Regions from separate parts of the Mesorhizobium sp. CAU 1732 genome, predicted to be linked through region 3. Evidence: predicted binding sites of a transcription regulator. Region 3 holds the regulator's gene; each other region holds the start of a gene.
The links. Region 3 encodes PhoB, which activates phosphate uptake and scavenging genes when phosphate is short. Its sites were predicted from a motif close to TGTCATNNANCTGTCAT; they were not measured.
Positions count from the first base shown of each region.

Region 1 (8,141 bases), on a different contig from region 3:
CGAGAAACGCCACAGGAACGGCAATCGCGATGCCGAGCAACGTGCCCAGCGTGGCGATGTTCAGCGTATCCCACAGCGGCGCCCACAGGCGGTCGAGATAGGACCAGCGTGGCGGCCAGGCGCGTGACAAAAGATCCGCCGCCTGCCGCGGCGCATCCTCTACGAAGACCCACACCGTGTTGCGGTTCATCACCTGCCAGCACAGGACCGTCGCGACGACCAGCACGAGCGATCCGCCCCAGATGGCCCATTGCCGGCCGGTCGTCCTGCGCGTCCAGACCTGCCGGCCTTGATCGATCGTGGTGACCGGCATCACTGCACCCATCTGCGAAGCTGGCTGGAGACGTATTCGGAGACCATCACGATCCCAATGATGAGGATCAGGATGGCGCCGGCCGTGTCGTATTCGTAGCGATCCATCGCCGTGTTGAGCGTCGCACCGATGCCGCCTGCCCCGACAATGCCGATCACCGCGCTCTCGCGAAAATTGATGTCGAGGCGGTAGACGCTGAGGCCGATGAGGCGGGGCATGATCTGCGGCTGGATGCCGTAGTTCAGCACCTGCCACCAGCCCGCACCCGTCGCCCGCACGGCTTCGGCCTGCGCGGGGTCGATATCTTCGATCTCTTCGGCCAGCAGCTTGGCCAGAAAGCCGATCGTCGCGAAGGCGAGTGTGAGGAACCCCGCGAACGGCCCGAAGCCGAACATCGCGACAAACAGGATCGCCACGATGATCTCCTGAAAGGAGCGCGACAACGCGATGATCGCACGGCAGACCGCATAGACCGGCACCGGCGCGATGTTGCGCGCCGCACCGATACCGATCGGGATCGAGATCAGCACACCCGCGACCGTCGAGGTCAGCGACATCGTCAGGCTTTCCACCATGCCCTGCCAGATGTCGCGGCTGCGCGTGGTGAAGTCCGGGGTGAGAAAACCCTGGACGAAACGCAAGCCGCGCTCCAACCCCTCATAGATGCGGACCCAGTTGACCTCGATGCTGGAGATCGCCAGCACGAGATAGACGAGGATCACGCCGTAGAGCGCATAACGCAGCTTCGGGTCGGCGATAAGCAGTGGCGGGCGTCGCCAGCGCCGCGGAACGACGGCTGCCATCAGACCATGCCCGCCATGCGCTCGCGCGCCGACTCGAAAGCCGCCACCTGCTCGGGCTCGTCGTCGCTGGTGTTCGTTCCCGCCTTCCAGTCTTCCTCGCCGTAGATGCGTGTCAGTGCCGCATCGTCCAGCAATCCGGGTTCCGCGTCGAACACGACTTCGCCGGCCCGCAAGCCGATGATGCGATCGACGAACATGCGAGCCAGCGCTACGTCATGGATGTTGATGATCGCGGGAAGGCCGCGCTCGCGGCAGATTTCTAGGATCAGCCGCATGATCTGGCGCGACGTCTTGGGGTCGAGCGAGGCGGTCGGCTCATCGACCAGCAGAAGCTCCGGGTCCTGTTCAAGAGCCCGCGCAATGCCGACTCGCTGGCGCTGCCCGCCCGACAGGGCGTCCGCCCGCTTGTCGGCATGATCACCCAGGCCGACCCGGTCGAGCAGCGAAAACGCCTTGTCGACATCGGCCTGCGGGAAACGCCGCAGGAAGGAGCGCCAGAACGGCACGTAGCCCAGCCTGCCCGACAGAACGTTCTCCATCACCGTCAGGCGCTCGACCAGCGCATATTCCTGGAAGATCATGCCAATGCGCCGTCTCGACCGGCGCAGTTCGCCGCCGCCGGCACTCGTCAGGTTGCGATCGTTCAGAACCACGCTGCCCGATGTCGGCTCGACCAGCCGGTTCACACAGCGGATCAGTGTCGATTTTCCCGCACCCGACGGCCCGATCAGGCCGACGACCTGGCCACCAGCCACTTCGAAGGACACGCTCTTCAAGGCGTGATCACCGGTCTTGTAGCGTTTCGCGAGCCTCTCGATCCGCAGCATCGCCAGCCCTTTCCCGAAAATAGTGTCGAGCGGCCCGGCGAAGCCGGACCGCCCGCAAAGTGTCACGTGATGAAATGCTACTGGCAGTCGTAGGAGACGCCCGTCGCTTCATCGATCTGGCGGATGACCGACCAATGATCCTTGAAGCTGATCGGGATGAACTTCTCCTGCGGCGGCTCCGAGGTCTGGAATTCCTCGAGCAGCTTCGAGCCTTCCCAGTCGAAGGAGAAGAATGCTTCCTGGATTTTGTCCTGGAGCTCGGGCGTCAGATTGTAGACGACGCCGTAACCGGTGGTTGGAAAGGTTTCCGACTTGTAGATCGAGACGAGCTGGTCGGCCTTCACGACATCGCGTGCTAGCATGCGATTCAGGACCGAATTGGCGATCGAGGCGGCGGGATAGTCCTTGTTGGCGACGCCGAGGATCGAATTGTCATGCTTGCCCGAGAACACCGGTTCGAAATCGGTGTTGGCGGCCATGTTGAACTCGGCCTGCAGGATCGCGGACGGCGCCTTGAAGCCCGAATTGGACGTCTCCGACGTGAAGGCCAGCTTCTTGCCCTTGATGTCCTCGACCTTCTCGATGCCCGAACCCGGATAGGTGACGATTTCCATCTCGTAGCCGAAAGCGTCGCCGTCGTTGGCGGCCATCATAGCGAAGGGACGGAACCCAGCGCAGGCAACCGCGAGCGGATTGCCGCCCGTGTTGAAGCCCGCGATGTGAAGACGTCCGGCGCGCATCGCCTCGATCTGCGCGGCGTTGGACTGCACGGGGAAGAACTGTACGCCCTTGCCTGTCACGTCCTTCAGGTGATCGAGAAAGCCCGCCCAGACTTCCGCATAAACCGCGGGATCCTCAACCGGCGTATAGGCGAAGACGAGCGTTTCCGGGTCGATCTGCTGTGCCGCATCGGTCGGGATGTCGGCGATCATGTCGCCATCGGCGTCCTGATAACGGCTGTCCAGTTTGAACTCGGCATAGGCCGGAAACACGAACGCTGCCGAAAGTGCCAGCGCGGCGATGATCTTTTTCATGGTCGCTCCTGAGATATGAAATCCACAGGGCGCGCATAGCCGCCGCGCATATAGGTTTTATGACAAATGCGCTGCGCGGGGCTACTGAGCGTGATCCGACGCTGGCATTCCGAAGCGACCCGATTTGAAGCTCGATTTGGTGGCCCCCCCAGCGCACGGCAATGTTTGCCAAGGTCTTCAGGATCGTTACGAAATGGTATGGCAATTCCACGAGCAAAGTTGTTTTCCCGCAGATTTGCAGCAGTGCGGGGTGAGAACGAATGTCAGTTCCTCATCCTTCAACGGCCGGTAGCCATGGGCGAAGCCGACACAGCCGTAGCTGGGGAAAGCGGGAATGCCGCATCTGGATGCTTGGCATGCCAATCAGGACCAGGCTCCTTCATCATACGGCAACTGTCCGCTCCGGACCTCTCCCGTACGGTTATTGCTATTTGACCGAACCCCAGCCACCTGTTGGCTGATTGTATGCTTGGTAGATGGCTGGATCGGACATTGGCGCTCTCCAGACTGGTTCTGTTGATATGTTCCGCGGGATGTGGGAGCGCGATGCGGCATCCAATCGTGAGATGCAGAACCGATGGTAAACCGTCGGACCGAGGCGTCGCCGGCAAGCGCTGCGGCGAGGAAGCTGGCCTTGAGCTCGTTGTTCTTCCATATGGGCGCGTCGAGCGAATCGGCAGCTTCGGCGAAGATATCAACTTCAAGACGTCTGCGTGGCAGGTCTAGTCACTCTCAGAAGTTGACTGCGAGCGTCGCCTTGAATCCGTGATCGGATGCGCCACCGGCGAGTTGTCCAGTATAGGACAGGCCGAGTGTGGCATCGGGAGTGAGATTGAGGTCAAGCCCTGTCTCGATGACCGCGCTGTTCCGGGCGATCGGAACGCCGGCGATGGAAAAGGCGTCTCCGGCAGAGAGGGCATGGGTGCTATTGGGGGTGATGTCACCCAAGGCGTGACGCCAGCCGACCATGCCCTTGACCGTCGCACCCACGGTTCCGAGCGTAATGGCGTGTTCGGCGCGTAGGCCGAGCGTAGTGAAGGTGGTACTGGTGGTTTGGTTGACACTTGAGAGAGCCGCTGCGCCACCAGTTTCGGTGAAGCCATCGGTACGAAGGCTGACATGGGAGAGATTGGCGAAGGGCTCGAAACGGGTATCGCGAGCCTCAAAACCATAGCCCAGTTCGCCGAATGCCTGGAAAGTGCCAGCATTGTATCCGGCCGTAAGGCTATCGGTCAGACCGGGGATCGAGACCGAGCGATGGGTCTCGATGTCGTGCCATGTGTAGGCTGCACCCGTACGGAAGGCGACATTGCCCCATTCCGTTCCGCCATAAATGCCCAGATGATAATTGTCGCTCGATCCCGACGAAGCACGATCGTCGGCTTTGAAGCTGGAATGGCTATAGCCGGTCAATATACCCACGCGCCAATTTCCGACAAGACCGTCAGTGCCGATCAGCAGACCGCCGGTCAAACGGTCCAGGCTTGCGGCGTTGCCGTCGCTGTCGGTTGAGCCCCAAGAACCAAAGCCATGGCTCCAGAAGACTGGACCGGCATGATCGGCAGCGACCAGCATGGGCGTGTCTCCCGGACCGTAAGCCAGCACCGGCGCATAGGACGCGCCTGCTGTTGCAAACGCTGCGCGGATACGATCATTGGCGGCGTTGCGAATGACGCGGCTGTCTTCGATCAGCGCTGTATTTATGGATGCGTGTATCTCGCCTGACACCGCATCGAAGCTGGCGCGGATGAGATCGTCATCGTCGGCAAACTGGGCGATGGCGTCATAGACCGCGTGACCGGCAGCAAGGCCGATGCTCTCGATCCCCTCAGCCGCAGCGATCTGGTTGCGGGTCTGTGCGGCGGAAGCAAAGTCGCGTTCATTGCGCGACAGTTCCAGATCGACTGTGCCGGCTCCATAGTCGTAGACGAGCTGTGGCGTCAGGAAGGCGAAGTTCGAGGTGACGTCTTCGAACGCGCCTGACAATGTACCATCAGCCGACACAATCGTATGGGTTGAGCGGATATCGTAATTGCCGTTCGCGCCGATATGGGCGACTGCCCCGCCATTGAGCGTGGCGTTGCCGGTCACCGTCACCAGATCGCTTTCGCTGCCTTCCGGGTTGACCTCGACGACAAGGTGCGAGCCAGCCTCGAAGACAAGATTTCCATCGACCGTCAGCGTGCCGATCGAGTTGCCGGGCGAAAGCGTGCCGCCCGAAGCGACCGTCACCAGCGAGCGCGTGCCCGAACCGACGGTGCCAGAGCCGCCGAGCGTGCCACCAGCGAGCACATCGAGCGAGCCGCCAAGCGTGCCATTGCCAGCCGCGTCGCCCACCAGTAGCGTTCCTGCCTTGATGGCAGTGCTACCGGCAAAACCGGAACTATCGCCGGTCAGAAGCACCGTTCCCTCCCCATCGAGCGAGAACTGGCCGTTCCCCGAGATCTCCCCATGATAGGCAGCAGTGCCGCTATCGACGAAAGCGAAAGACGTCCCGGCTCCGCCAAGTTCCACATCGCCGCCGAACCGCGTCGCTTCCGTCGCTAGCCCGCCGTCCGCGATCGTCCAGTCGAGCGTTGAGACGCCGTCGAGCGTCAACGTACCCACACCTTGCTTGACCATCACCCCGTCAGTGCCATTGAGACCGACGATGTCGCCATCAAAGCTGGCGTCGGAGTCCTGATCGAACACGATCGTTGCCGCATTGGCGATGTCGCCCGAGATCGAGGCGGCCTCGCCGATCAGCGTTCCAGCCTCGACAAAACTATTGCCGTAGGCGTTCCGGCCCGACAGTGACAGCGAGCCATCACCGCGCTTGACGAGATTGCCCGGCCCAATAATGTCTTGTGACAGCGTGAAGGTGTTGCCCGCATCGGCAATGTCGAACCCGCCGCCCCCTTCTTCCATAGTGATGGCTCTGGCAGTCGATGTGTAGCCGGCTCCAGTCACACGCAGCGTGCCGCCATTGAAGGCCAACTCGCCCGATGCCGCACCAAGACTAGCATCCGAAGACACGGAAACGGCGCCGCCCAGGAGCTGCGTGCCGCCATGATAGGTATTATTGCCTTCGAGAACGAGCATGCCACCCTGTGTCTTGGTGAGGCCGTCCGCTCCGGTGATTGTCGTGGCAATTTCGGCTGTTTCGCCGGCCAGCACGCGGATCTCGGCATTGCCGTCGATATTGCCCGAACCATTCACCACGAGGGAGCCGGGACCTTCCAGCCGATAACCGCCATCGACAAATTGAAGACCTTTGAAGCTTTGAGCGCCAGCGACCGTGACAGTGCCGCCGCCAAAACCTCCGGGCTCATTCCTGAACACGGCATGATTGCCTGCCCAGGAGACTGGAACGGCGCTGCCGCCATTCAGCCATTGCGTGTTCGTCGCATTCCAAGTGCCGTCTCCGCCCTGCCAGTGCTGGAGCGTGTCGTCGCCAGGGGAAGCCACGAACAGGTCGATATTGCCACCACCGGCCTGGATTTCATAAGCGGCTGGCGCGGCAAGCCCTGGCGTGGTTCCGACCGTCAAGCCCGATCCAGACAGGTCGCCGCCATAGATCATCAGACGATAGTAGCCAAATCCCGCCACGCCATCGGCAGCGTCGTCACTTTGAGCAAGATTCAGCGTACCGTTGAGGGTGAGATCGCCGGCGACGGAGATGCTGTCACTCATGCCGGGAGAGCTAGAGGTCGCACCCGGACTGCCAAGTTCGTAGTTAAGGAGTGATCCCGCGGACAGGATAAGATCGCCGCTGATATTCAGCGTCCCGATCGAATTGCCAGGAGCAAGACTGCCGCCATCGGCAACCGTCGTCGTGCCGATAGTGCCTGATCCACCAAGCGTCGCGCCAGCGTTCACCGTCATTGTCCCGCCGAGGGTACCGTCAACCAGGACCGTGCCACCATGAACAGTGGTGTCGCCCGAGAAGCTCGAGCTATCGCCGATAAATATGGTGTTGCCAGCATAATGATTGAGGAACCCGGCACTGCCGCTGAGTTTGGTATCGAACGTGTAGGCGCTATCGGTGTGATTGAAGTTGAGGCTGGCGGCGTCTGTGTAAAACTGGATATGGGAAGCGGTCAGTGTCCCCGTTGCGACTGCATCTGTGGCGTCGACCGATGCGGCCCCGATATTGAGACTAGCAGAACCGGAGGTGTTCCCCACGCCTAACCAAACCGCCCCTGCATTCACAGTGCCGCCGTTCGATACGGTAACCGCCCCAGTGGACCCGTCTCCGAATCCGGCAACGACCAGCGGGCCGGCGATATCTGCGGTCGATCCCGCACCATCCACCAGGAGTACTCCAGACCCCAGTTGACCGTAATTGCCACCGCCGACGTTCATGAAAGTGGCCGAAGAAAGATGACCCCCGCCAAGGACGGACAATATTCCCTCACCACCAAAACCAACGGTTATGTCTGCCACCTCCAGGCTCGATCCACTACCGGTGACACGAACTTCGCCCCGAGACCCCGCAGCATCGCCGACATGAACCTTGTTGGCCGTCGATAGCGTACCGGCATTGGTCACGACCAGAGTGGCGTCATCGCCGGCGTTCTGACCGATCGTGCTTTGGCTAAGCGCGGAAGGGCGCTCAAGTGTGCCACCATCGATAATCAGGGCGCCGTCATGCACGGTGAAATCCCCGCCCAGAAGACCAGTCACGGTCAGCGTGCCGTTCGAAACTGTCGTGCCACCAGTGTGGGAGGCCGTTCCAGCCAGAGTTAGCGCACCGCCAGCCAGAGACAGACCCAGGCTGCCGGTTCCGCCGTCGTTGATCATGCCGGAAAATTTGGTCGGCCCGATATGAGAAGTATCCACCGTTAAGGTGCTGTCAGTGCTTCCGCCATTGGTAATCAAGCCGCTACCAGGCGTTTCACTGACAATAGCGCCGATGGTGGTGCTGTAGCCATTCAGGCGGAGCGTACCGCCCGTTCCGCCAGATATGTTGTCAAAACGAAAATCAGTTGTCGTCGTCAGCGCGTCGTCGGCGAGGAGGTTCAGCGAGCTGTCTTGATAGAACCGCTGCGTACCACCGCTGACAGCGCCGGAAACCGAGGCATTAAGGATGCTGTTGTCGTGGAAAGTTTGGTATCCGCCGCTGATAGCGTCGTTGGCCGAGGCGTCAAAAACGCTGCTGCCGTAGAAGTCTTGGGCTCCGCCG
Region 1 covers NZ_JBDQQR010000004.1:85,251-93,391, forward strand. Annotated here, with positions in the region: gene phnE (phosphonate ABC transporter, permease protein PhnE) at 1-313, opposite strand, end outside; gene phnE (phosphonate ABC transporter, permease protein PhnE) at 313-1,116, opposite strand; gene phnC (phosphonate ABC transporter ATP-binding protein) at 1,116-1,943, opposite strand; gene phnD (phosphate/phosphite/phosphonate ABC transporter substrate-binding protein) at 2,021-2,977, opposite strand; partial or broken gene AAFN55_RS24190 (conjugal transfer protein TraH) at 3,133-3,213, shown strand; gene AAFN55_RS24195 (autotransporter domain-containing protein) at 3,710-8,141, opposite strand, start outside.
Region 1: the regulator PhoB is predicted to act here: its motif matches at 3,026-3,042, upstream of phnD (phosphate/phosphite/phosphonate ABC transporter substrate-binding protein).

Region 2 (8,141 bases), on a different contig from region 3:
CGTGGGAGTTGATATGAGCGCCGTGGAAGGTTTGGCCGTCTCTTTCAGCGCGTTTCGACTGAGCGCGAACGTACAATGCCAATGCCAGAAATCCGGCAACGAGCAGAAAACTGAACCAGAAATAGGACATGGACCCTCATTGTTCTCCGAAAACGTCTTCACGCGCGATGTTACGCCATGATTGCTGGCGAAAGGAATACACACATGGCTAGCGTTGCCACCTACAACTTCGCTTATCTTGACGAGCAGACGAAGCGGATGATCCGCCGTGCGATCCTCAAGGCGATCGCGATCCCCGGCTATCAGGTGCCTTTCGCATCCCGCGAGATGCCCATGCCCTATGGCTGGGGCACCGGCGGCGTGCAGGTGACCGCGTCAATCATCGGGCCGGACGACGTGCTCAAGGTGATCGACCAGGGCGCCGACGACACGACGAATGCGGTGTCGATCCGCGCCTTCTTCCAGAAGGTCGCGAATGTCGCGGTCACGACGCACACGGCAGATGCGACGATCATCCAGACACGGCACCGCATCCCGGAAAAGGCGCTGACGGCCGGTCAGGTCCTCGTCTATCAGGTGCCGATCCCCGAGCCTCTGCGGTTCCTCGAGCCGCGCGAGACCGAGACGCGCACGATGCACGCGTTGGAGGAATACGGCCTCATGCATGTGAAGCTTTACGAGGACATCGCGCGCCATGGGCGCATCGCGACGACCTATGCCTATCCGGTGAAGGTCGAGGGGCGCTATGTGATGGATCCGTCTCCGACGCCGAAATTCGACAATCCGAAGATGCACATGTCTCCGGCGCTCCAGCTTTTTGGGGCAGGGCGCGAACGGCGCATTTATGCCGTGCCGCCGTTTACACAAGTCGTCAGTCTCGATTTCGAGGATCATCCCTTCGAGGTGCAGACGTTCGACAAACCCTGCGCGCTGTGCGGGGCGGAACAGGTCTATCTCGACGAAGTCGTGCTGGATGACCGGGGCGGGCGCATGTTCGTCTGCTCTGACACCGACCATTGCGAGGAACGGCAGGCGGCGGGGCATGTCGGCGAACTGGGCGTGCGGGAGGCAGCAGAATGACGATCGACAATGACGAGCCGCTGCTGCGGGTTTCCGCTGTCTCCAAAACCTACGGATCGCGCATCGGCTGCGACAACGTCTCCTTCGAGCTCTGGCCGGGCGAGGTTCTGGCGATCGTCGGCGAAAGCGGTTCCGGCAAGACCACGCTCCTGAACTGCATATCCACGCGTCTCGAGCCGACATCGGGCACCGTCAGCTACCGCATGCGCGATGAGACCTGGCGCAACCTTTACGCGATGAGCGAGGCGGAGCGCCGCTTCCTGATGCGCACCGACTGGGGGTTCGTGCATCAGAACCCGGCCGACGGATTGCGCATGGCGGTATCGGCAGGCGCGAATGTCGGCGAGCGCCTGATGGCGGTGGGCGACCGCCATTACGGCAACATCCGCGCATCGGCGATCGACTGGCTCGGCCGCGTCGAGATCGCAGCAGACCGCGTCGATGACGAACCGCGCGCGTTTTCGGGCGGCATGCGCCAGCGGCTCCAGATCGCGCGCAACCTCGTCACGTCGCCGCGCCTGATGTTCATGGACGAGCCTACGGGCGGCCTCGACGTGTCCGTCCAGGCGCGCCTGCTCGACCTCCTGCGCGGCCTCGTCGCCGATATGGGGCTGGCCGCGATCGTCGTCACGCATGATCTCGCGGTCGCGCGTCTCCTGTCGCACCGCATGATCGTCATGAAGGACGGGCGCGTCGTGGAGCACGGTCTCACCGATCGCGTGCTCGACGATCCGCGCGCGCCCTACACGCAGCTTCTCGTCTCCTCGATCCTGCAGGTGTGACTATGGCTCCTTCACTCATCGCCTCGAATGTCTCGAAGAGCTTCACCATGCATCTGCGCGACGGGGTGCAGCTCGCCGTGGTCGAGGATGTGTCATTCGTCCTGAATGCCGGCGAATGTGCCGTGCTTGGCGGTCCGTCGGGTGCCGGCAAGAGTTCGATCCTCAAGATGCTGTACGGCAATTACGGTGTCGATGCCGGAAGCATCCGGCTGACGCATCGGGGCGGCGACGTCGATCTCGCCACCGCCGATCCCCGCACCGTCATCGCGATCCGGCGCGATACGATCGGCTATGTCAGCCAGTTCCTGCGCACCCTTCCGCGCGTTGCCGCGATCGATATCGTGGCCGAGCCGCTGACCGCGCGGGGCGCCTCAGTAAGCGCAGCGCGCGAGCGGGCAGCCGACCTTCTCGCGCGGCTCAATCTGCCCGAACGGCTCTGGCAGCTTCCGCCGGCAACGTTCTCCGGCGGCGAGCAGCAGCGCGTCAACATTGCGCGCGGGTTTATCACGGACCATCCAATCCTGCTTCTGGACGAGCCGACAGCGTCCCTCGATGCCGTGAACCGGCAGGTCGTGATCGACCTGATCGCGGCGAAGAAGGAGACCGGGACGGCGCTTCTGGGCATCTTCCATGATGCCGACGTGCGCGAGGCGGTTGCCGACCGGATCATCGACGTCACCGCTTTTGCACCACGCCGGGAGGCTGCATGACCAAGCTCTCCGAGACACCGCTCGTTCACCCGAGCGCCGAGGTGACCGGCACGACGCTCGGCCGCTATACCGAAATCGCGGAACGCTGCCGGATCCACGATACTGTCGTCGGCGACTATTCCTACCTGATGCAGGATTGCAGCGCCTGGGTCGCGACGATCGGCAAGTTCTCCAACATAGCCGCATCCGTGCGCCTCAACGCGACGAACCATCCGGTCGAGCGCGCGACATTGCATCATTTCACCTACCGCTCGGGCGATTATTGGGAGGATGCCGCGCCTGACGACGCATTCTTCGATCGTCGCCGTGCCAAGGCGGTGACGATCGGGCATGACACCTGGCTTGGTCATGGATCGACGGTTCTGCCCGGCGTGACCGTGGGCGACGGTGCGGTGGTCGGGGCAGGGGCCGTCGTGTCGAAGGATGTCGCGCCCTATACGATCGTCGCAGGCATGCCCGCAAAGCCGATCCGCGAGCGGTTCGATCGCGCGACCGCGGAGCGGTTCCGAGCGCTTGCCTGGTGGGATTGGGATCATGCGAAGCTTCGGACGACGCTGGACGATTTTCGTGACCTCTCAGCAGACGCATTCCTCGAGAAGCACAATGGTTGAGCCGTTCCTGTTCCTGGACGTTTGATCGTGTCGCCGCCTCTCGATGCGGCGTTTGCCGTTCTGGTGGGCACGTGTCGCATTCGACCCTGTTGAACGTCACAAAAGCGTAGCGAAAGCGTAATCGAGCTGTCGTCAAAGGCCGATACGGGTTCCACACCGCAGGCTCGGGTGTCCGGGCCGGCTGGTCAGTTTCACTCCTGAAACCCTGGAGCCTCGCATGTTTGCCTCTCTCATCCGCACAACCGCAGCCGCCGCTATCGCGGCATCCGCTCTCACCTCGTCCGCCATGGCGCAGGACTGGAAGTCCGAATTGCCGGCTTTCCGCGTTGGCATTCTCGGCGGCGAAAACGAAGCCGACCGCCTGCGCAAGAACGAATGCATCGTCGAACAGCTCGGCGCCAAGCTGGGTGTGCCGATCGAACTCTATCCGGCATCCGACTATGCCGGCGTCATGCAGGGCCTGCTTGCTGGCCAGCTCGATGCTGCCCAACTCGGAGCATCGGGTTACGCAGGCATCTATCTGCAGGATCCGGAAGCCGTCGAGCCGATCTTCGTCGCGCTCGAGAATGACGGTTCCGACGGCTATTACGCGATGATGTACACGAAGGCCGACAGCGGCATCGAGGATCTCGAAGGCATGCGCGGCAAGTCGCTCGCCTTCGCCGACCCGAATTCGACCTCCGGCTATCTCGTTCCCAAGGCGGAACTCGAGATGCAGGAAATCAACCCCGCCGAGTATTTCTCGTCGACCGGTTTCGGTGGCGGTCATGAGCAGGCGGTCGTCGCCGTGCTCAACGGCCAGTATGATGCGGGCGTGACCTGGACGTCGGGCGTGGGCGAAGAGGCCGAGGGCTTTTCGCGCGGTGCGCTGCGGTCGATGGTCGACAAGGACCTTCTCGACATGAAGGATCTGCGCATCATCTGGAAGTCGAACCTGATCCCGAACGGACCGTGGGTGCTGCGCAAGAACGCCCCGCAGGAAGCCAAGGACATCGCCATCAACTGGATGGAGACCCTGAACGAGACCGACTACGACTGCTACGTCAACGTCTCGCAGGGCGAAGGCAAAGGCTTCAAGCGCGTGGACCACGCGTTCTTCACCAACATCGTCGAAATGCGCAAGCTCGAGCTGGAAGGCTCGCGCTGACACGCAACCGTATTGCCAGGGCAGGGCCGCTTCATGCGGTCCTGCCTTTGCATGTTCACCTTCCCGACGACGAGGCGACATCATGCTGAAGACCGAACACCTGACCAAGAGTTTCAAAGGGCGCAATGCGGTGTCCGACATCTCGCTCGCGATCCCGCAAGGACAGATGGTCGGCGTCATCGGGCGCTCGGGTGCCGGGAAATCGACGCTCCTGCGCATGATGAACCGCCTCGCCGAGCCGACACAGGGCGGCATCAGCTTCGACGGCCGCGACGTGACCGCGCTCAAGGGGCGCGAGTTGCTGGCGTGGCGTGCGACCTGCGCGATGGTGTTCCAACAGTTCAATCTCGTCGGCCGTCTCGACGTCATCACCAACGTGCTCACCGGCCGGCTCTACCATCACGGTTTCGTCTCTTCGATGCTGCAGCGCTTCACCGCGCGCGAGCGCGCCTATGCGATCCGCGCGCTTGATCGGCTCGGCATGGCGCATACGGCGCTCCAGCAGGCAGACACGCTCTCGGGCGGCCAGATGCAGCGCGTGGCGATCGCCCGTGCGCTCGTGCAGGAGCCCAAGATCGTGCTTGCCGATGAGCCGATCGCCTCGTTGGACCCACTGAATGCGAAAGTGGTGATGGATGCGCTACGCACCATCAATCGCGAGGACGGCATGACCGTCGTCTGCAATCTGCATACGCTTGATACTGCGCGCTCCTATTGCGACAGGATCATCGGGCTCAAGGACGGCAAGCTCTTCTTCGACGGCGCGCCCGAGCAACTCACGCAGGACGTGGCGCGCGAAATCTATGGCGCGGAGGCCGACGACGCCTTTGCCGAAGGTATGACCTCCACGTCTCTCGGCGGTGCGCCTGCCAAGGAGCGTCTGAGCGAACGCGATCTGACACAGCGCGCCGAACTCGGACTCGCGGCAGGCTGAGACGATGGCGAATGCAGTCGAATACACACCGTCCGGGGATGCGGCGGTCAGCCAGTTCGAGCGTCACCGCTCCGACCTGATCCGCAGCCGCCGCGCGATGAATATGCTGTTTGTCGGCGGTTTCCTGCTGGTGCTCTTTGCGTCGATCCAGGTATCGCAGTTCCATCCGGACCGCCTCGCGTCCGGATTGCCGCGCATCTTCGAATATTTCGGCACGATCATGCCGAACCTGGAACTCGACAAGCTGTTTCTGGGCAGGGGCGAGAACGGGCGAGCGGTGCCGGGCTCGATCACCTTTTGGTACTCGGATTTCTGGGTTTATATCCGCCTGATCTTCGAAACCATCCTGATGGCGCTGACGGCGACCATTCTCGGTGCCGCCGTTGCCTTCCTGCTGTGCTTTCCGGCCTCGCGGAACCTTGCGCCGAACAGCGTGATCTATGCGTTGTCGCGTCGTTTCATGGAGTTCTGCCGCGGCGTTCCCGAAATCCTCTACGCATTGGTGCTGGTGTTCGCGGTCGGCATCGGTCCGCTGGCCGGTGTTCTCGCGATCGCGATCCACACCGCGGGCGCGCTCGGCAAGCTCTTTTCCGAGGTCAACGAGAACGCGTCCATGCGACCTGTGGAAGGCATTCGCGGCGTCGGCGGGAGCTGGTTCGAGGAAATCCGCTACGGTATCGTCCCGCAAATCCTGCCGAATTTCACCTCCTATACGCTCCTGCGTTTCGAGATCAACGTGCGGGCTTCCTCGATTGTCGGCTTCGTTGGCGCGGGCGGCATCGGGCAGGAGCTGAACCGGGTCATCAGCCTCTATTCCGATGACCGCGTCGTCGCGGTGCTGCTGCTGGTCGTCCTCACCGTCACCCTCATCGACCTCCTCTCCGAGCGGCTGCGGATGCACTTTATCGGCAAGGAGAATTTCCGATGACCGCCATGACGATCTCCTCCATGGCCACCCACGAGATCGAGGCCGTCCAACGCGCGCATCCCGGCGTGTTCGGCGGCAACCGGTCGCGCGCGATCGCGACGGCGGTCTGGCTTGCCATCATTGCCTACACAATCGGGTCGCTCTGGTACTTCGAGATATGGAAGCTCGCCTACGCCTCCGACCGCACCTGGCGCCTCATCTCCAACTTCTTCGTCTGGAAGGACATGGAGACCTGGCAATATGCGAACATCTACAAGGGGATCGCGCAGACACTTGCGATGGCGTTCCTCGGTACGCTGCTCGGATCCTGCGCCGCGCTGGTGATCGGCTTCTTCGCAGCGCGCAACACGATGCCATCGAGGATCGTTCGCCAGCTTACCCGCCGAATGCTCGACGTGTTTCGCGGCGTCGACCAACTCGTCTGGGGTCTCGTCTTCGTCCGCGCGGTGGGTCTTGGGCCGCTCGCCGGCGTGATGGCGATCTTCATTTCGGATATGGGCACGCTGTCCAAGCTCTACGCCGAGGCGATCGAGAACATCGATCGCAAGCAGGTCGAGGGCGTGCGCGCAACCGGTGCGGGCCCGATCCAGATCGTGCGCTTCGGCTACATCCCGCAGGTCCTGCCGGTCTTCATCTCGCAGTCACTCTATTTCTTCGAATCGAGCACCCGCAGTGCGACGATCCTGGGACTTGTCGGCGCCGGCGGCATCGGCATGATCATCATCGAGCGATTCCGGGCCAACATGTTCGATCAGGTTGCGTTCGTGGTGCTCAACGTACTGGTCTGCATCTTCGTGATCGACTGGCTCTCGCGGCTGATACGCGAACGGTTCATAGGCGAACTCTCGCGGTGATCCACAAGTGCAGTCGTGTATCTTGATTGCCGGTGCGCAAAGCGGGCCGGCAGTTCGTGAAACTGTCACGAAAATCACCTAATTCCCGGTCACAAGCGGGATCAGGAACGACATGCGATACGCCATCTATTTCACGCCGCCGAACGACGACGCACTGACCGAATTTGCTTCGGCGTGGCTGGGACGCGATGCGTTTGCCGGCTCGGCGGTCGCGCAGCCTCGATCCACCCGGCTGACGCCCCAGGAACTCGCGTTCCACACCGCGCCCGCGCGGCGTTACGGCTTTCACGCGACGATCAAGGCACCGTTCCGTCTCGCCGATCACGCTACCCCGGATGAGCTCGGCGCCGGGCTCGAGGCTTTCGGCGCGCATCGCATGCCGTTCACGGTCAAGCTCGCGCTGCGCCAGATGGGCGGGTTCTTCGCTCTCGTCCCGGACGTCCGCAGCCCTGCGCTCGACCAGTTGGCTGGCGATGTGATCACTGCTTTCGCATCGTTCGGCGCGCCGCTCAGCGACGCGGAGATCGAACGAAGAAACCCGGAGAGCCTTTCGCCGTCGGAGCTGCGCAATCTCCATCAGTGGGGGTATCCCTATGTCTTCGACGAGTTCCGTTTCCATATGACTCTGACGGGGCGCGTCGCAGCCGATGATGCGCTGCGTGTCCGCGCGGCGATCGAGGAGCATTTCGGCGACCTGTTGCATCGCGATGTCGAGATCGGATCGCTGGCACTGTTTACCGAGGACAGTCCGGGCGAACCGTTCCACGTGTTATCCTGTTATCCCTTCCAATCCATGCCTGAACGAAAGACTGCCTGACATGCCGTCCGAAACCATTTTCAGAAACGCCCGCATCGTCCTGCCCGAGGAGGTCGTCACCGGCTCGGTCAGGATCGTCGACGGCGTCATTGCGGATATCGATACGGGCGCGGTTTCGGTCGGTGACGATTTCGAGGGCGACTACCTGATCCCCGGCCTTGTCGAGCTGCACACCGACCATCTGGAGGGGCACTACGCTCCGCGCCCCGGCGTGCGCTGGAATGCGGTTGCGGCCGTGCAGGCGCATGACGGACAGATCGCGACGTCCGGCATCACCA
Region 2 covers NZ_JBDQQR010000001.1:3,065,287-3,073,427, reverse strand. Annotated here, with positions in the region: gene AAFN55_RS14960 (hypothetical protein) at 1-130, opposite strand, end outside; gene AAFN55_RS14955 (alpha-D-ribose 1-methylphosphonate 5-phosphate C-P-lyase PhnJ) at 205-1,080, shown strand; gene phnK (phosphonate C-P lyase system protein PhnK) at 1,077-1,862, shown strand; gene phnL (phosphonate C-P lyase system protein PhnL) at 1,865-2,572, shown strand; gene AAFN55_RS14940 (DapH/DapD/GlmU-related protein) at 2,569-3,183, shown strand; gene phnD (phosphonate ABC transporter substrate-binding protein) at 3,401-4,330, shown strand; gene phnC (phosphonate ABC transporter ATP-binding protein) at 4,413-5,264, shown strand; gene phnE (phosphonate ABC transporter, permease protein PhnE) at 5,269-6,192, shown strand; gene phnE (phosphonate ABC transporter, permease protein PhnE) at 6,189-7,046, shown strand; gene AAFN55_RS14915 (DUF1045 domain-containing protein) at 7,159-7,863, shown strand; gene AAFN55_RS14910 (alpha-D-ribose 1-methylphosphonate 5-triphosphate diphosphatase) at 7,865-8,141, shown strand, end outside.
Region 2: the regulator PhoB is predicted to act here: its motif matches at 3,300-3,316, upstream of phnD (phosphonate ABC transporter substrate-binding protein).

Region 3 (8,141 bases):
CGCATCTACGGGATACTTGCGATCGCGGCTGCGATCGGGTTCGTAGCGATCCTGTTCACGAACATCCTTTCGAAGGGCCTTCCGGCCTTTACGCAGGCGACGTTGACCGTCGACGTGTTCTTCGATCCCGAGATCGTCAAGGTCGAGCCCAAGCCAGTCCGGCAGGACGGCCAGTCGCCGGCGGACTACCGGCGCGCCGTGCTCGACTGGGAGCGCAAGGCGACGATGGTCAACTGGAACCGCGTCGTGGAGGCCGCCGTCCGCAATGCCGCGCCGGGGACCGAAGCCGATACGCGCCAGATCCTGTCGATCATCGAGACGAACGAGCGCTTCAAGCTGCGCGACATGTTCGTCGCCAACCCGAGCATTCTCGGCCAGACCGTGACCGTCAACATGCTGGGCTCTGCCAATGCCGACAACTGGCTGAAGGGCAACATCAACCGCGACCTGCCTGATACGCAGCAGCAGCTTTCGGCGCCGGCGCGCGCGCTCGCCGACACGTTGCTGGAAGAAGGCAAGATGCGCTTCGCCTTCGCCTGGCACATCTTCACCAATGTGGATTCGCGTTCGGCACCGGCTGCCGCGGGCCTTGCAGGTGCCTTCGTCGGTTCGCTCTACATGATGATGGTGGTCATATTCCTGGCCGTGCCGATCGGCGTTGCGAGTGCCGTCTATCTCGAGGAGTTCGCGCCGAAGAACCGGTTTACCGATCTCATCGAGATCAACATCAACAACCTCGCGGCGGTGCCGTCGATCGTGTTCGGCCTGCTGGGCGCGGCGGTGTTCATCAACTTCTTCCGGTTGCCGCTATCGGCTCCGATCGTGGGTGGTCTCGTGCTGACCCTGATGACGCTGCCGACCGTGATCATCGCGACCCGCTCGTCGCTGCGCGCGGTGCCGCCATCGCTGCGGCAGGCGGCCCTCGGGCTTGGCGCATCGAAGACGCAGACGGTGTTCCACCATGTGCTGCCGGTCACCTATCCCGGCATCCTGACGGCGACGATCATCGGCGTCGCGCAGGCGCTCGGCGAGACCGCGCCGCTGCTCCTGATCGGCATGAACGCCTTCGTGGCGGCCGTGCCGGCGACACCGATGGACCAGTCGAGCGCGCTGCCGGTCCAGATTTATCTCTGGCAAGGCAACGAGAACCGGAATTTCTTCGAGGCGCGCACATCTGCCGCCATCATCGTGCTTCTCGGCCTTATGCTGGCCCTGAATGCGATCGCAATATTCCTGCGGACCAGACTGGAGCGCCGCACATGACCACCAACGTCAAATCGGAGACCAGAGAGATGCGCATGCCGACCGAAGAGATCGTCGGGCAGTCAGACCTCTACCAGATCAAGTCGTCTACCGTCCGGACCCCCGACCCGGCCGCACGGCCGATCCGCGTGAAGGCACGCGACGTCGGCGTGTTCTACGGCGCGAAGCAGGCGCTGTTCGACGTGTCGATCGACATTCCCGAGAAGGCGGTCACCGCCTTCATCGGTCCGTCGGGTTGCGGCAAGTCGACATTCCTGCGCTGCTTCAATCGCATGAACGACACGATCGAGGGCTGCCGGGTGACGGGCAAGATCGAGCTCGACGATTTCGACGTCTATGACGCCTCGCTCGACGTGGTGGAACTGCGCGCACGTGTCGGCATGGTGTTCCAGAAGCCGAACCCGTTCCCGAAATCGATCTATGAAAACGTGGCCTACGGCCCGCGTATCCATGGGCTCGCCCGCAACAAGGCGGATCTCGACGCGATCGTGGAATCCAGCCTGCAGAAGGCCGGCCTGTGGAACGAGGCGAAGGACCGCCTCAACGAACCCGGCACCGGCCTTTCCGGCGGCCAGCAGCAGCGCCTGTGCATCGCGCGTGCGATCGCGGTGTCGCCCGAGGTCATCCTGATGGACGAACCGTGCTCGGCGCTCGACCCGATCGCGACGGCGCGCATCGAAGAGCTCATCGACGATCTGAAGCAGAATTTCACGATCGTCATCGTCACGCACTCGATGCAGCAGGCCGCCCGCGTCTCGCAGCGAACCGCCTTCTTCCATCTGGGCATACTGGTCGAGGAAGGTCCGACGGACCTGATCTTCACCAGCCCGAACGAGAAGCGCACGCAAGACTACATCACCGGTCGCTTCGGCTGACGCGGCGTAGAGGAACCAGCCATGGGTGAACATACAGTCGCATCCTTCGACGAGGAACTCGGCCACATCGACCGGCTGATCCGGGACATGGGGGAGCTGGGCAGCGAGATGGTCCTGGCCTCGACGCGGTCCCTCCTGAACTCCGACAACGCTCTCGCGCAGCGCGTCATTTCCGACGACGCGGTGATGGACGCACGGCAGCGGGAACTGGACGACCGGGCGATCACGCTGATCGCCAAGCGCCAGCCGATGGCGCAGGATCTGCGCTCCGTCGTGGGCGCGATCCGCATGGCGGCCGATCTCGAGCGGATCGGCGATCTCGCCAAGAACATCGCCAAGCGCGTCAATGCGGTGGGCGAGGACGCGACGCCGCGCGGGCTGTCGCATTCGATCGATGCGATGGCCGAGATGGTGATCGCGCAGGTCAATGCGGTCATCGAGCGCTACGAGGCCCGCAACGCTGCCGATCTCGTCACGCTGCGCGCGGACGATGAGAAGATCGACGTCCAGTACACCGCGATCTTCCGCGAACTCCTGACTTACATGATGGAGGATCCGCGCAACATCACGGCCTGTACCCACCTCCTGTTCTGCGCCAAGAATCTGGAGCGCATCGGCGACCATGTGACGAACATCGCCGAAAACGCGTATTATGTGGTGACCGGGCAGCAACTGCCCCTGCACAGGCCCAAGATCGACGAGACGTCGGTCAGGGTCGAGGCGGAATGAGGACCAGCAGCCGATGATTGCTCCCAAGATCATGGTCGTCGAGGATGAAGAGCCGCTCGGCGTTCTGCTGAAATACAATCTGGAGGCGGAAGGCTATCAGGTCGAAGTCGTCATGCGCGGCGACGAGGCCGAGATAAGGCTTCAGGAAAATGTTCCCGACCTTCTCGTCCTCGACTGGATGGTGCCGGCGATCTCGGGCATCGAATTGTGCCGCAGGCTGCGCATGCGGGCGGAAACCGAGCGCCTGCCGATCATCATGCTGACCGCGCGGGGCGAGGAAAGCGACCGGGTTCGCGGTCTGTCGACCGGAGCTGACGACTATCTGGTCAAGCCGTTCTCGACGCCGGAATTCGTGGCGCGGGTGAGGGCGCTCCTGCGCCGCGCCAAGCCGGAGGTCCTGTCGAGCGTTCTCAAGGTCGGCGACATCTTGCTCGACAGGGAATCGCACCGTGTCTACCGCAAGAAGAGCGAGATCAAGCTTGGACCGACGGAGTTCCGGCTGCTGGAGTTCATGATGCAGCATCCGGGCCGGGTGTTTTCGCGCGGGCAGCTTCTCGACAATGTCTGGGGCGAGACGATCTACATCGACGAGCGCACGGTCGACGTGCATGTCGGCCGACTGCGCAAGGCGGTCAACAATGGCCGCATGCCCGACGTCATCCGCACGATCCGCGGCGCGGGCTACGCGATCAAGGAAGCCTGAGCATCGACTGCCGGTGAGGCTTGCGGCAGTGCTGCCGCGCATGGTTATCTCCGATCGACCGCGTTCATCCGGATGCGATCACCTTGGGGGAGGATCATGGATCTCATTCGTTTCGCCTTTATCGCGATAGCCATCGGCGTGGCTGTGATCAGTGGTGCCGGTCAGGCACATGCTGAGGACAGCGAGCGCATGTCGCCGAGCGAGGTGGTGATCACCTGGTATCGGCTGAGCCTGGAACTGGTTCGCCACACTCCCACCTATTCGCCGCCCGTTGCCAGCCGCGCTTTCGGCTATGTCGGCGTGACGGCGTTCGAGGCGATCGCCTCGGGCTCGGACGATCTGACGAGCCTCGCCGGACAGGTGAACGGCCTCGATGCGCTGCCGGCCCGCGAGGAGGGCGCGGATTATGACGATGCCGTCGTCGTCCAGGCCGCCACCGCTCACGCCATCAAATCGCTGTTCAGCAATACCGGCCCCACGGGACAGCGCGCGTTTGGTGCGATGGAGCGCAGGTTGGCGGAAAGGGCGGCGACAGGGTTGGCGCACGATATCGTCCAACGCAGCACCGCCCATGGCATCGCGGTCGCGGATCACATCCTCGCATGGTCGCTCGAGGATGGCGGCGCGATCATCGAGAATATGGGATTTCCGCAAAGCTACGACCTGACGGAAGGCCCGGCGCACTGGGTTCCGACGAGCCTCGTCGCCCAGCAGCAATCGCCGCTTTTGCCCGACTGGGGCAACAACCGCCCGTTCGCGATGCCCGAAGGCGGCACCTGCGGCCTGCCGCCGCCGCCGGAATACAGCGAGGAGCCGGATTCCGAGTTTTATCGCGAGGCCTACGAGGTCTACGAAGCGAAGACGAATCTCACGCCCGAGCATCGAGACATCGCATTGTTCTGGTCGGACGATCCGATGCTGTCACCCACACCGCCGGGCCACTGGATCTCGATCGCAATCCAGATTCTCCAGGACAATCAAGCCGGTATCGATGAGACGGTCGATGTGCTCGCGCGCCTCGGCATGGGCATGGCGGATGCGTTCATCGGGTGCTGGCATGCCAAGTTCGAATACGACCTCGTACGGCCGATCACCTATATCCGCCGCGTCATCGACCCGAAGTGGGAGCCTCTGCTCAACACGCCGCCCTTCCCGGAATATCCGAGCGGGCACAGCACGCAATCGGGAACCGCGGCCGCCATCCTGACGGCTATCTTCGGCGACAACTTCGCCTTCGAGGACATAACCCATGTCGATGACGGGTTGGCCGGTCGCCATTTCGCGAATTTCCATGAGGCGGCGGAGGAGGCTGCGTTGTCGAGGCTCTATGGCGGGATCCACTTCCGCGCGGCGATCGATCTCGGTCTCGAACAGGGCCACTGCATCGCGGCGTACATAACCGCGCTGAAGACGCGGTGATGACGATGCGCGGACAGGTCCTGCTTGCCGGTGTCGTCGGAGCCATGGTTTCCGTGTCCGCAGCGACTGCTGCGGATGACGGGGTGGCCGTTCCGCGTTTCATCGACGAGACCGCGAGCGCCGGCGTCTCGAGCATCTATGAGGGCGATTGGGAATATATGGTCGGGGGCGGCGTCGCGACGTTCGATTGCGACGATGACGGCTACCCCGACATGCTGCTCGCAGGCGGAAGCGCTCCGGCCTCGTTCTATCGCAACGTCAGCCGGCGCGGCGGCGCGCTCGCCTTCGAGAAGGCGGAGAGCGGCCTCGAACTGGACGCGGTGACCGGCGTCTATCCGATCGACATCGATGGCGACGGCATCATGGATGTCGTCCTGTTGCGCGTGGGCGAGAACGTCGTGATGCGCGGCAAGGGCGGCTGCACATTCGAACGCGCCAACGAGGACTGGGCCTTCGACGGCGGCGACGCATGGTCGACCGCATTCGCGGCGACCTGGGAACGCGGCGCGCAATGGCCGACGCTTGCGGTCGGCAACTACATCGACCGGACGCAGGATGCGTTTCCATGGGGGTCGTGCACGGACAACTGGCTGCACAGGCCCGAAGGCGAGCGCAAATTTGCTCCGCCAATCGCGCTGACGCCGAGCTATTGCGCGCTGTCCATGCTGTTCACCGACTGGAACCGGTCCGGCACGCCGTCGCTTCGCGTCTCGAACGACCGCGAATACTACAAGGGTGGCGAGGAGCAGCTCTGGCGCATCGAGCCAAATGCCGCGCCGGTACGCTACACGCCGCAGGACGGCTGGAAGCGCCTGCGCATCTGGGGCATGGGAATCGCGGCCTACGATCTCGATTTCGACGGTTATCCCGAATATTTCCTGACGAGCATGGCCGACAACAAGCTTCAGACGCTTGCAAACAGGGAGCCCGGCGCATCACCGAGGCCGGACTATGCGGATTTGGCGTTCGCCAAGGGCGTGACCGCACACCGCCCCTATGTCGGTGACAATCTGAAGCCCAGCACGGCGTGGCACGCGCAGTTCGAGGACGTCAACAATGACGGCCTGGCCGACCTCTTCGTGGCCAAGGGCAACGTCGCGGAAATGCCGGACTTCGCGGCCGAGGATCCCAACAATCTGCTGCTGCAGAAGCCTGACGGCACGTTCGTGGAGGCGGGCGACAAAGCAGGGGTCGCGAGCGTGGCGATCGCGCGCGGGGGCGCACTTGTCGATTTCAACCTCGATGGTCTCGTCGATCTGGTGGTCGTCAACCGCTGGAAGAGCGCCGAACTCTGGCGCAATGCCAGCGACGATGCGGGCCGGTGGTTGCAGATCAAGCTCGTGCAGGAGGGACCGAACCGCGATGCGGTCGGTTCATGGATCGAGGTGAAATGCGGCGAGCACGTCATGCGCCGGGAGATCACCGCCGGCGGCGGGCATGCGAGCGGGCATGCCGGCTGGTGGCATTTCGGCCTTGCCGACGAGGAGCAGGCGCAGATGCGGGTGATCTGGCCGGATGGCAGCGAAGGCGCGTGGCAGGAGGTCGCCACGAACAGTTTCCAGATCGTGGAACAGGGGAAGGCGCCGACTTCCTGGACGCCCGAACGCTGAGGCTTCAGGCGACTTCCTGGCCGTGTGCAAATGCACTCGGTGACATGCCCGGTCCGAATATCTCGTTGTCGACGAAGGTCAGCGCCTGACGCGCGCAGCCCTCGCGGATCAACGGCATCTCGTCGGGCTCCAGCTCGAAGGAGATCGCGGCATTGTGCTGGCCGCCTGCGGTGCGTGCGATTGCGGCGCGCATGGACGGTTCGATCATATCGAAAGCCGATGTGCCGAGCCCGACGATCGCGACCGGGGCTGGGTCGAAGAGCGCGAACAGGCTGCCGAGACCGAAGCCGATCGCCTCGCCGGCATTCACGAACGCCTGGCGCTCGCGGCCCGGGTGGTCGCGTGCCGCTGCGGCCATCGCGAGCATCGTCGCGTCGTCGATGTCGGCCACGGGTTGTGCGCGTTCGCTTTCGCCACGGGAGTGGCGGTAGATCGCATAGTTTCCGGCGTAGGCCTCGATGCAGCCGCGCCGCCCGCACCGGCACAAAGCGCCGTTGGGGATGTGGATCATGTGCCCGAACTCGCCGCCGGACGAATGCGAGCCGGTGAACAGCTCGCCCCTCAGGATGAGCCCCATCCCGATGCCGTTCGAGAGCAGGATCGTGAAGAAATTGTCGCGATATCGCTCGGGCATGCGGCCCCGGAGCGCGACCGCGATCATGTTGCAGTCGTTCTCCACCGTGACCGGCAGCGAGAAAGCGTCCTCGATGGCGGCGGCGAAGGCGATGTCGCTGTGCGGCGTGATGGGCGACCAGAGCAGTTCGCGTGCCCCGGAATCCGTGATGCCCTGAACGGCAAGCGTGATGCGGACGACGGGGCTATGCCCGGTGCCGAGCTTGGCCAGAAGCCTGCGGATCGAGGCGATGACCGCGTCCGACAGCTCGACCGCCGTCATCGTCAGGGTCGGCGGGCGCGAGATGTCGTGCGCGATGGCCGTGCCCGCATAATCGATTGCGGAGGCAGACAGCGAATTCAGAGACAGCATGGCGGAAATCACGATGGCGGCGCGCGGGTTCAGACCCAGCGCGACCTGCGGACGGCCGCGCTTGAGCGCTGCCGTCTCGCCGTTCTTGACCTCAACAAGGATGCCCTCGCCGATCAGATCGGCGGAAATCGTGGAGATCGTGGAGTGGCTGAGGCCCGTGGTGCTTGCGATCTCGGTGCGGGACGGCTGGTTCGCCCGCCTGACGGCGGCGATCACCATAGAGCGATTGCGCTTGCGCAGATCGTCGTGTCGTACGCCGACCGTCATGACTCGTCATCCTCCCTGCAATGGACCCCGTGTAGCGTTGTCCTCCCGGCTACACCAGCACTGCGCGTTGGATATTGACATGGCCCGTTCACTGAGTCATTATTTTTTTCGAGGCTCGAAAAAAAGAGCTTCGCACTGTTGAAGAGCTCGTATCATCAAGCGCTCAACGGAGCGCAGGGAGGAACATCATGAGGAATTTCGCAACCGCCTTGCTGGCGGGCGCCGCCATGTCGCTCACGCTGTCTGCTGCGGCGCATGCCGAAGGCAAGATCATCGGCGTGTCATGGTCC
Region 3 covers NZ_JBDQQR010000002.1:226,654-234,794, reverse strand. Annotated here, with positions in the region: gene pstA (phosphate ABC transporter permease PstA) at 1-1,263, shown strand, start outside; gene pstB (phosphate ABC transporter ATP-binding protein PstB) at 1,299-2,138, shown strand; gene phoU (phosphate signaling complex protein PhoU) at 2,160-2,867, shown strand; gene phoB (phosphate regulon transcriptional regulator PhoB) at 2,881-3,570, shown strand; gene AAFN55_RS18800 (vanadium-dependent haloperoxidase) at 3,667-4,989, shown strand; gene AAFN55_RS18795 (CRTAC1 family protein) at 4,989-6,599, shown strand; gene AAFN55_RS18790 (ROK family protein) at 6,604-7,851, opposite strand; gene xylF (D-xylose ABC transporter substrate-binding protein) at 8,040-8,141, shown strand, end outside.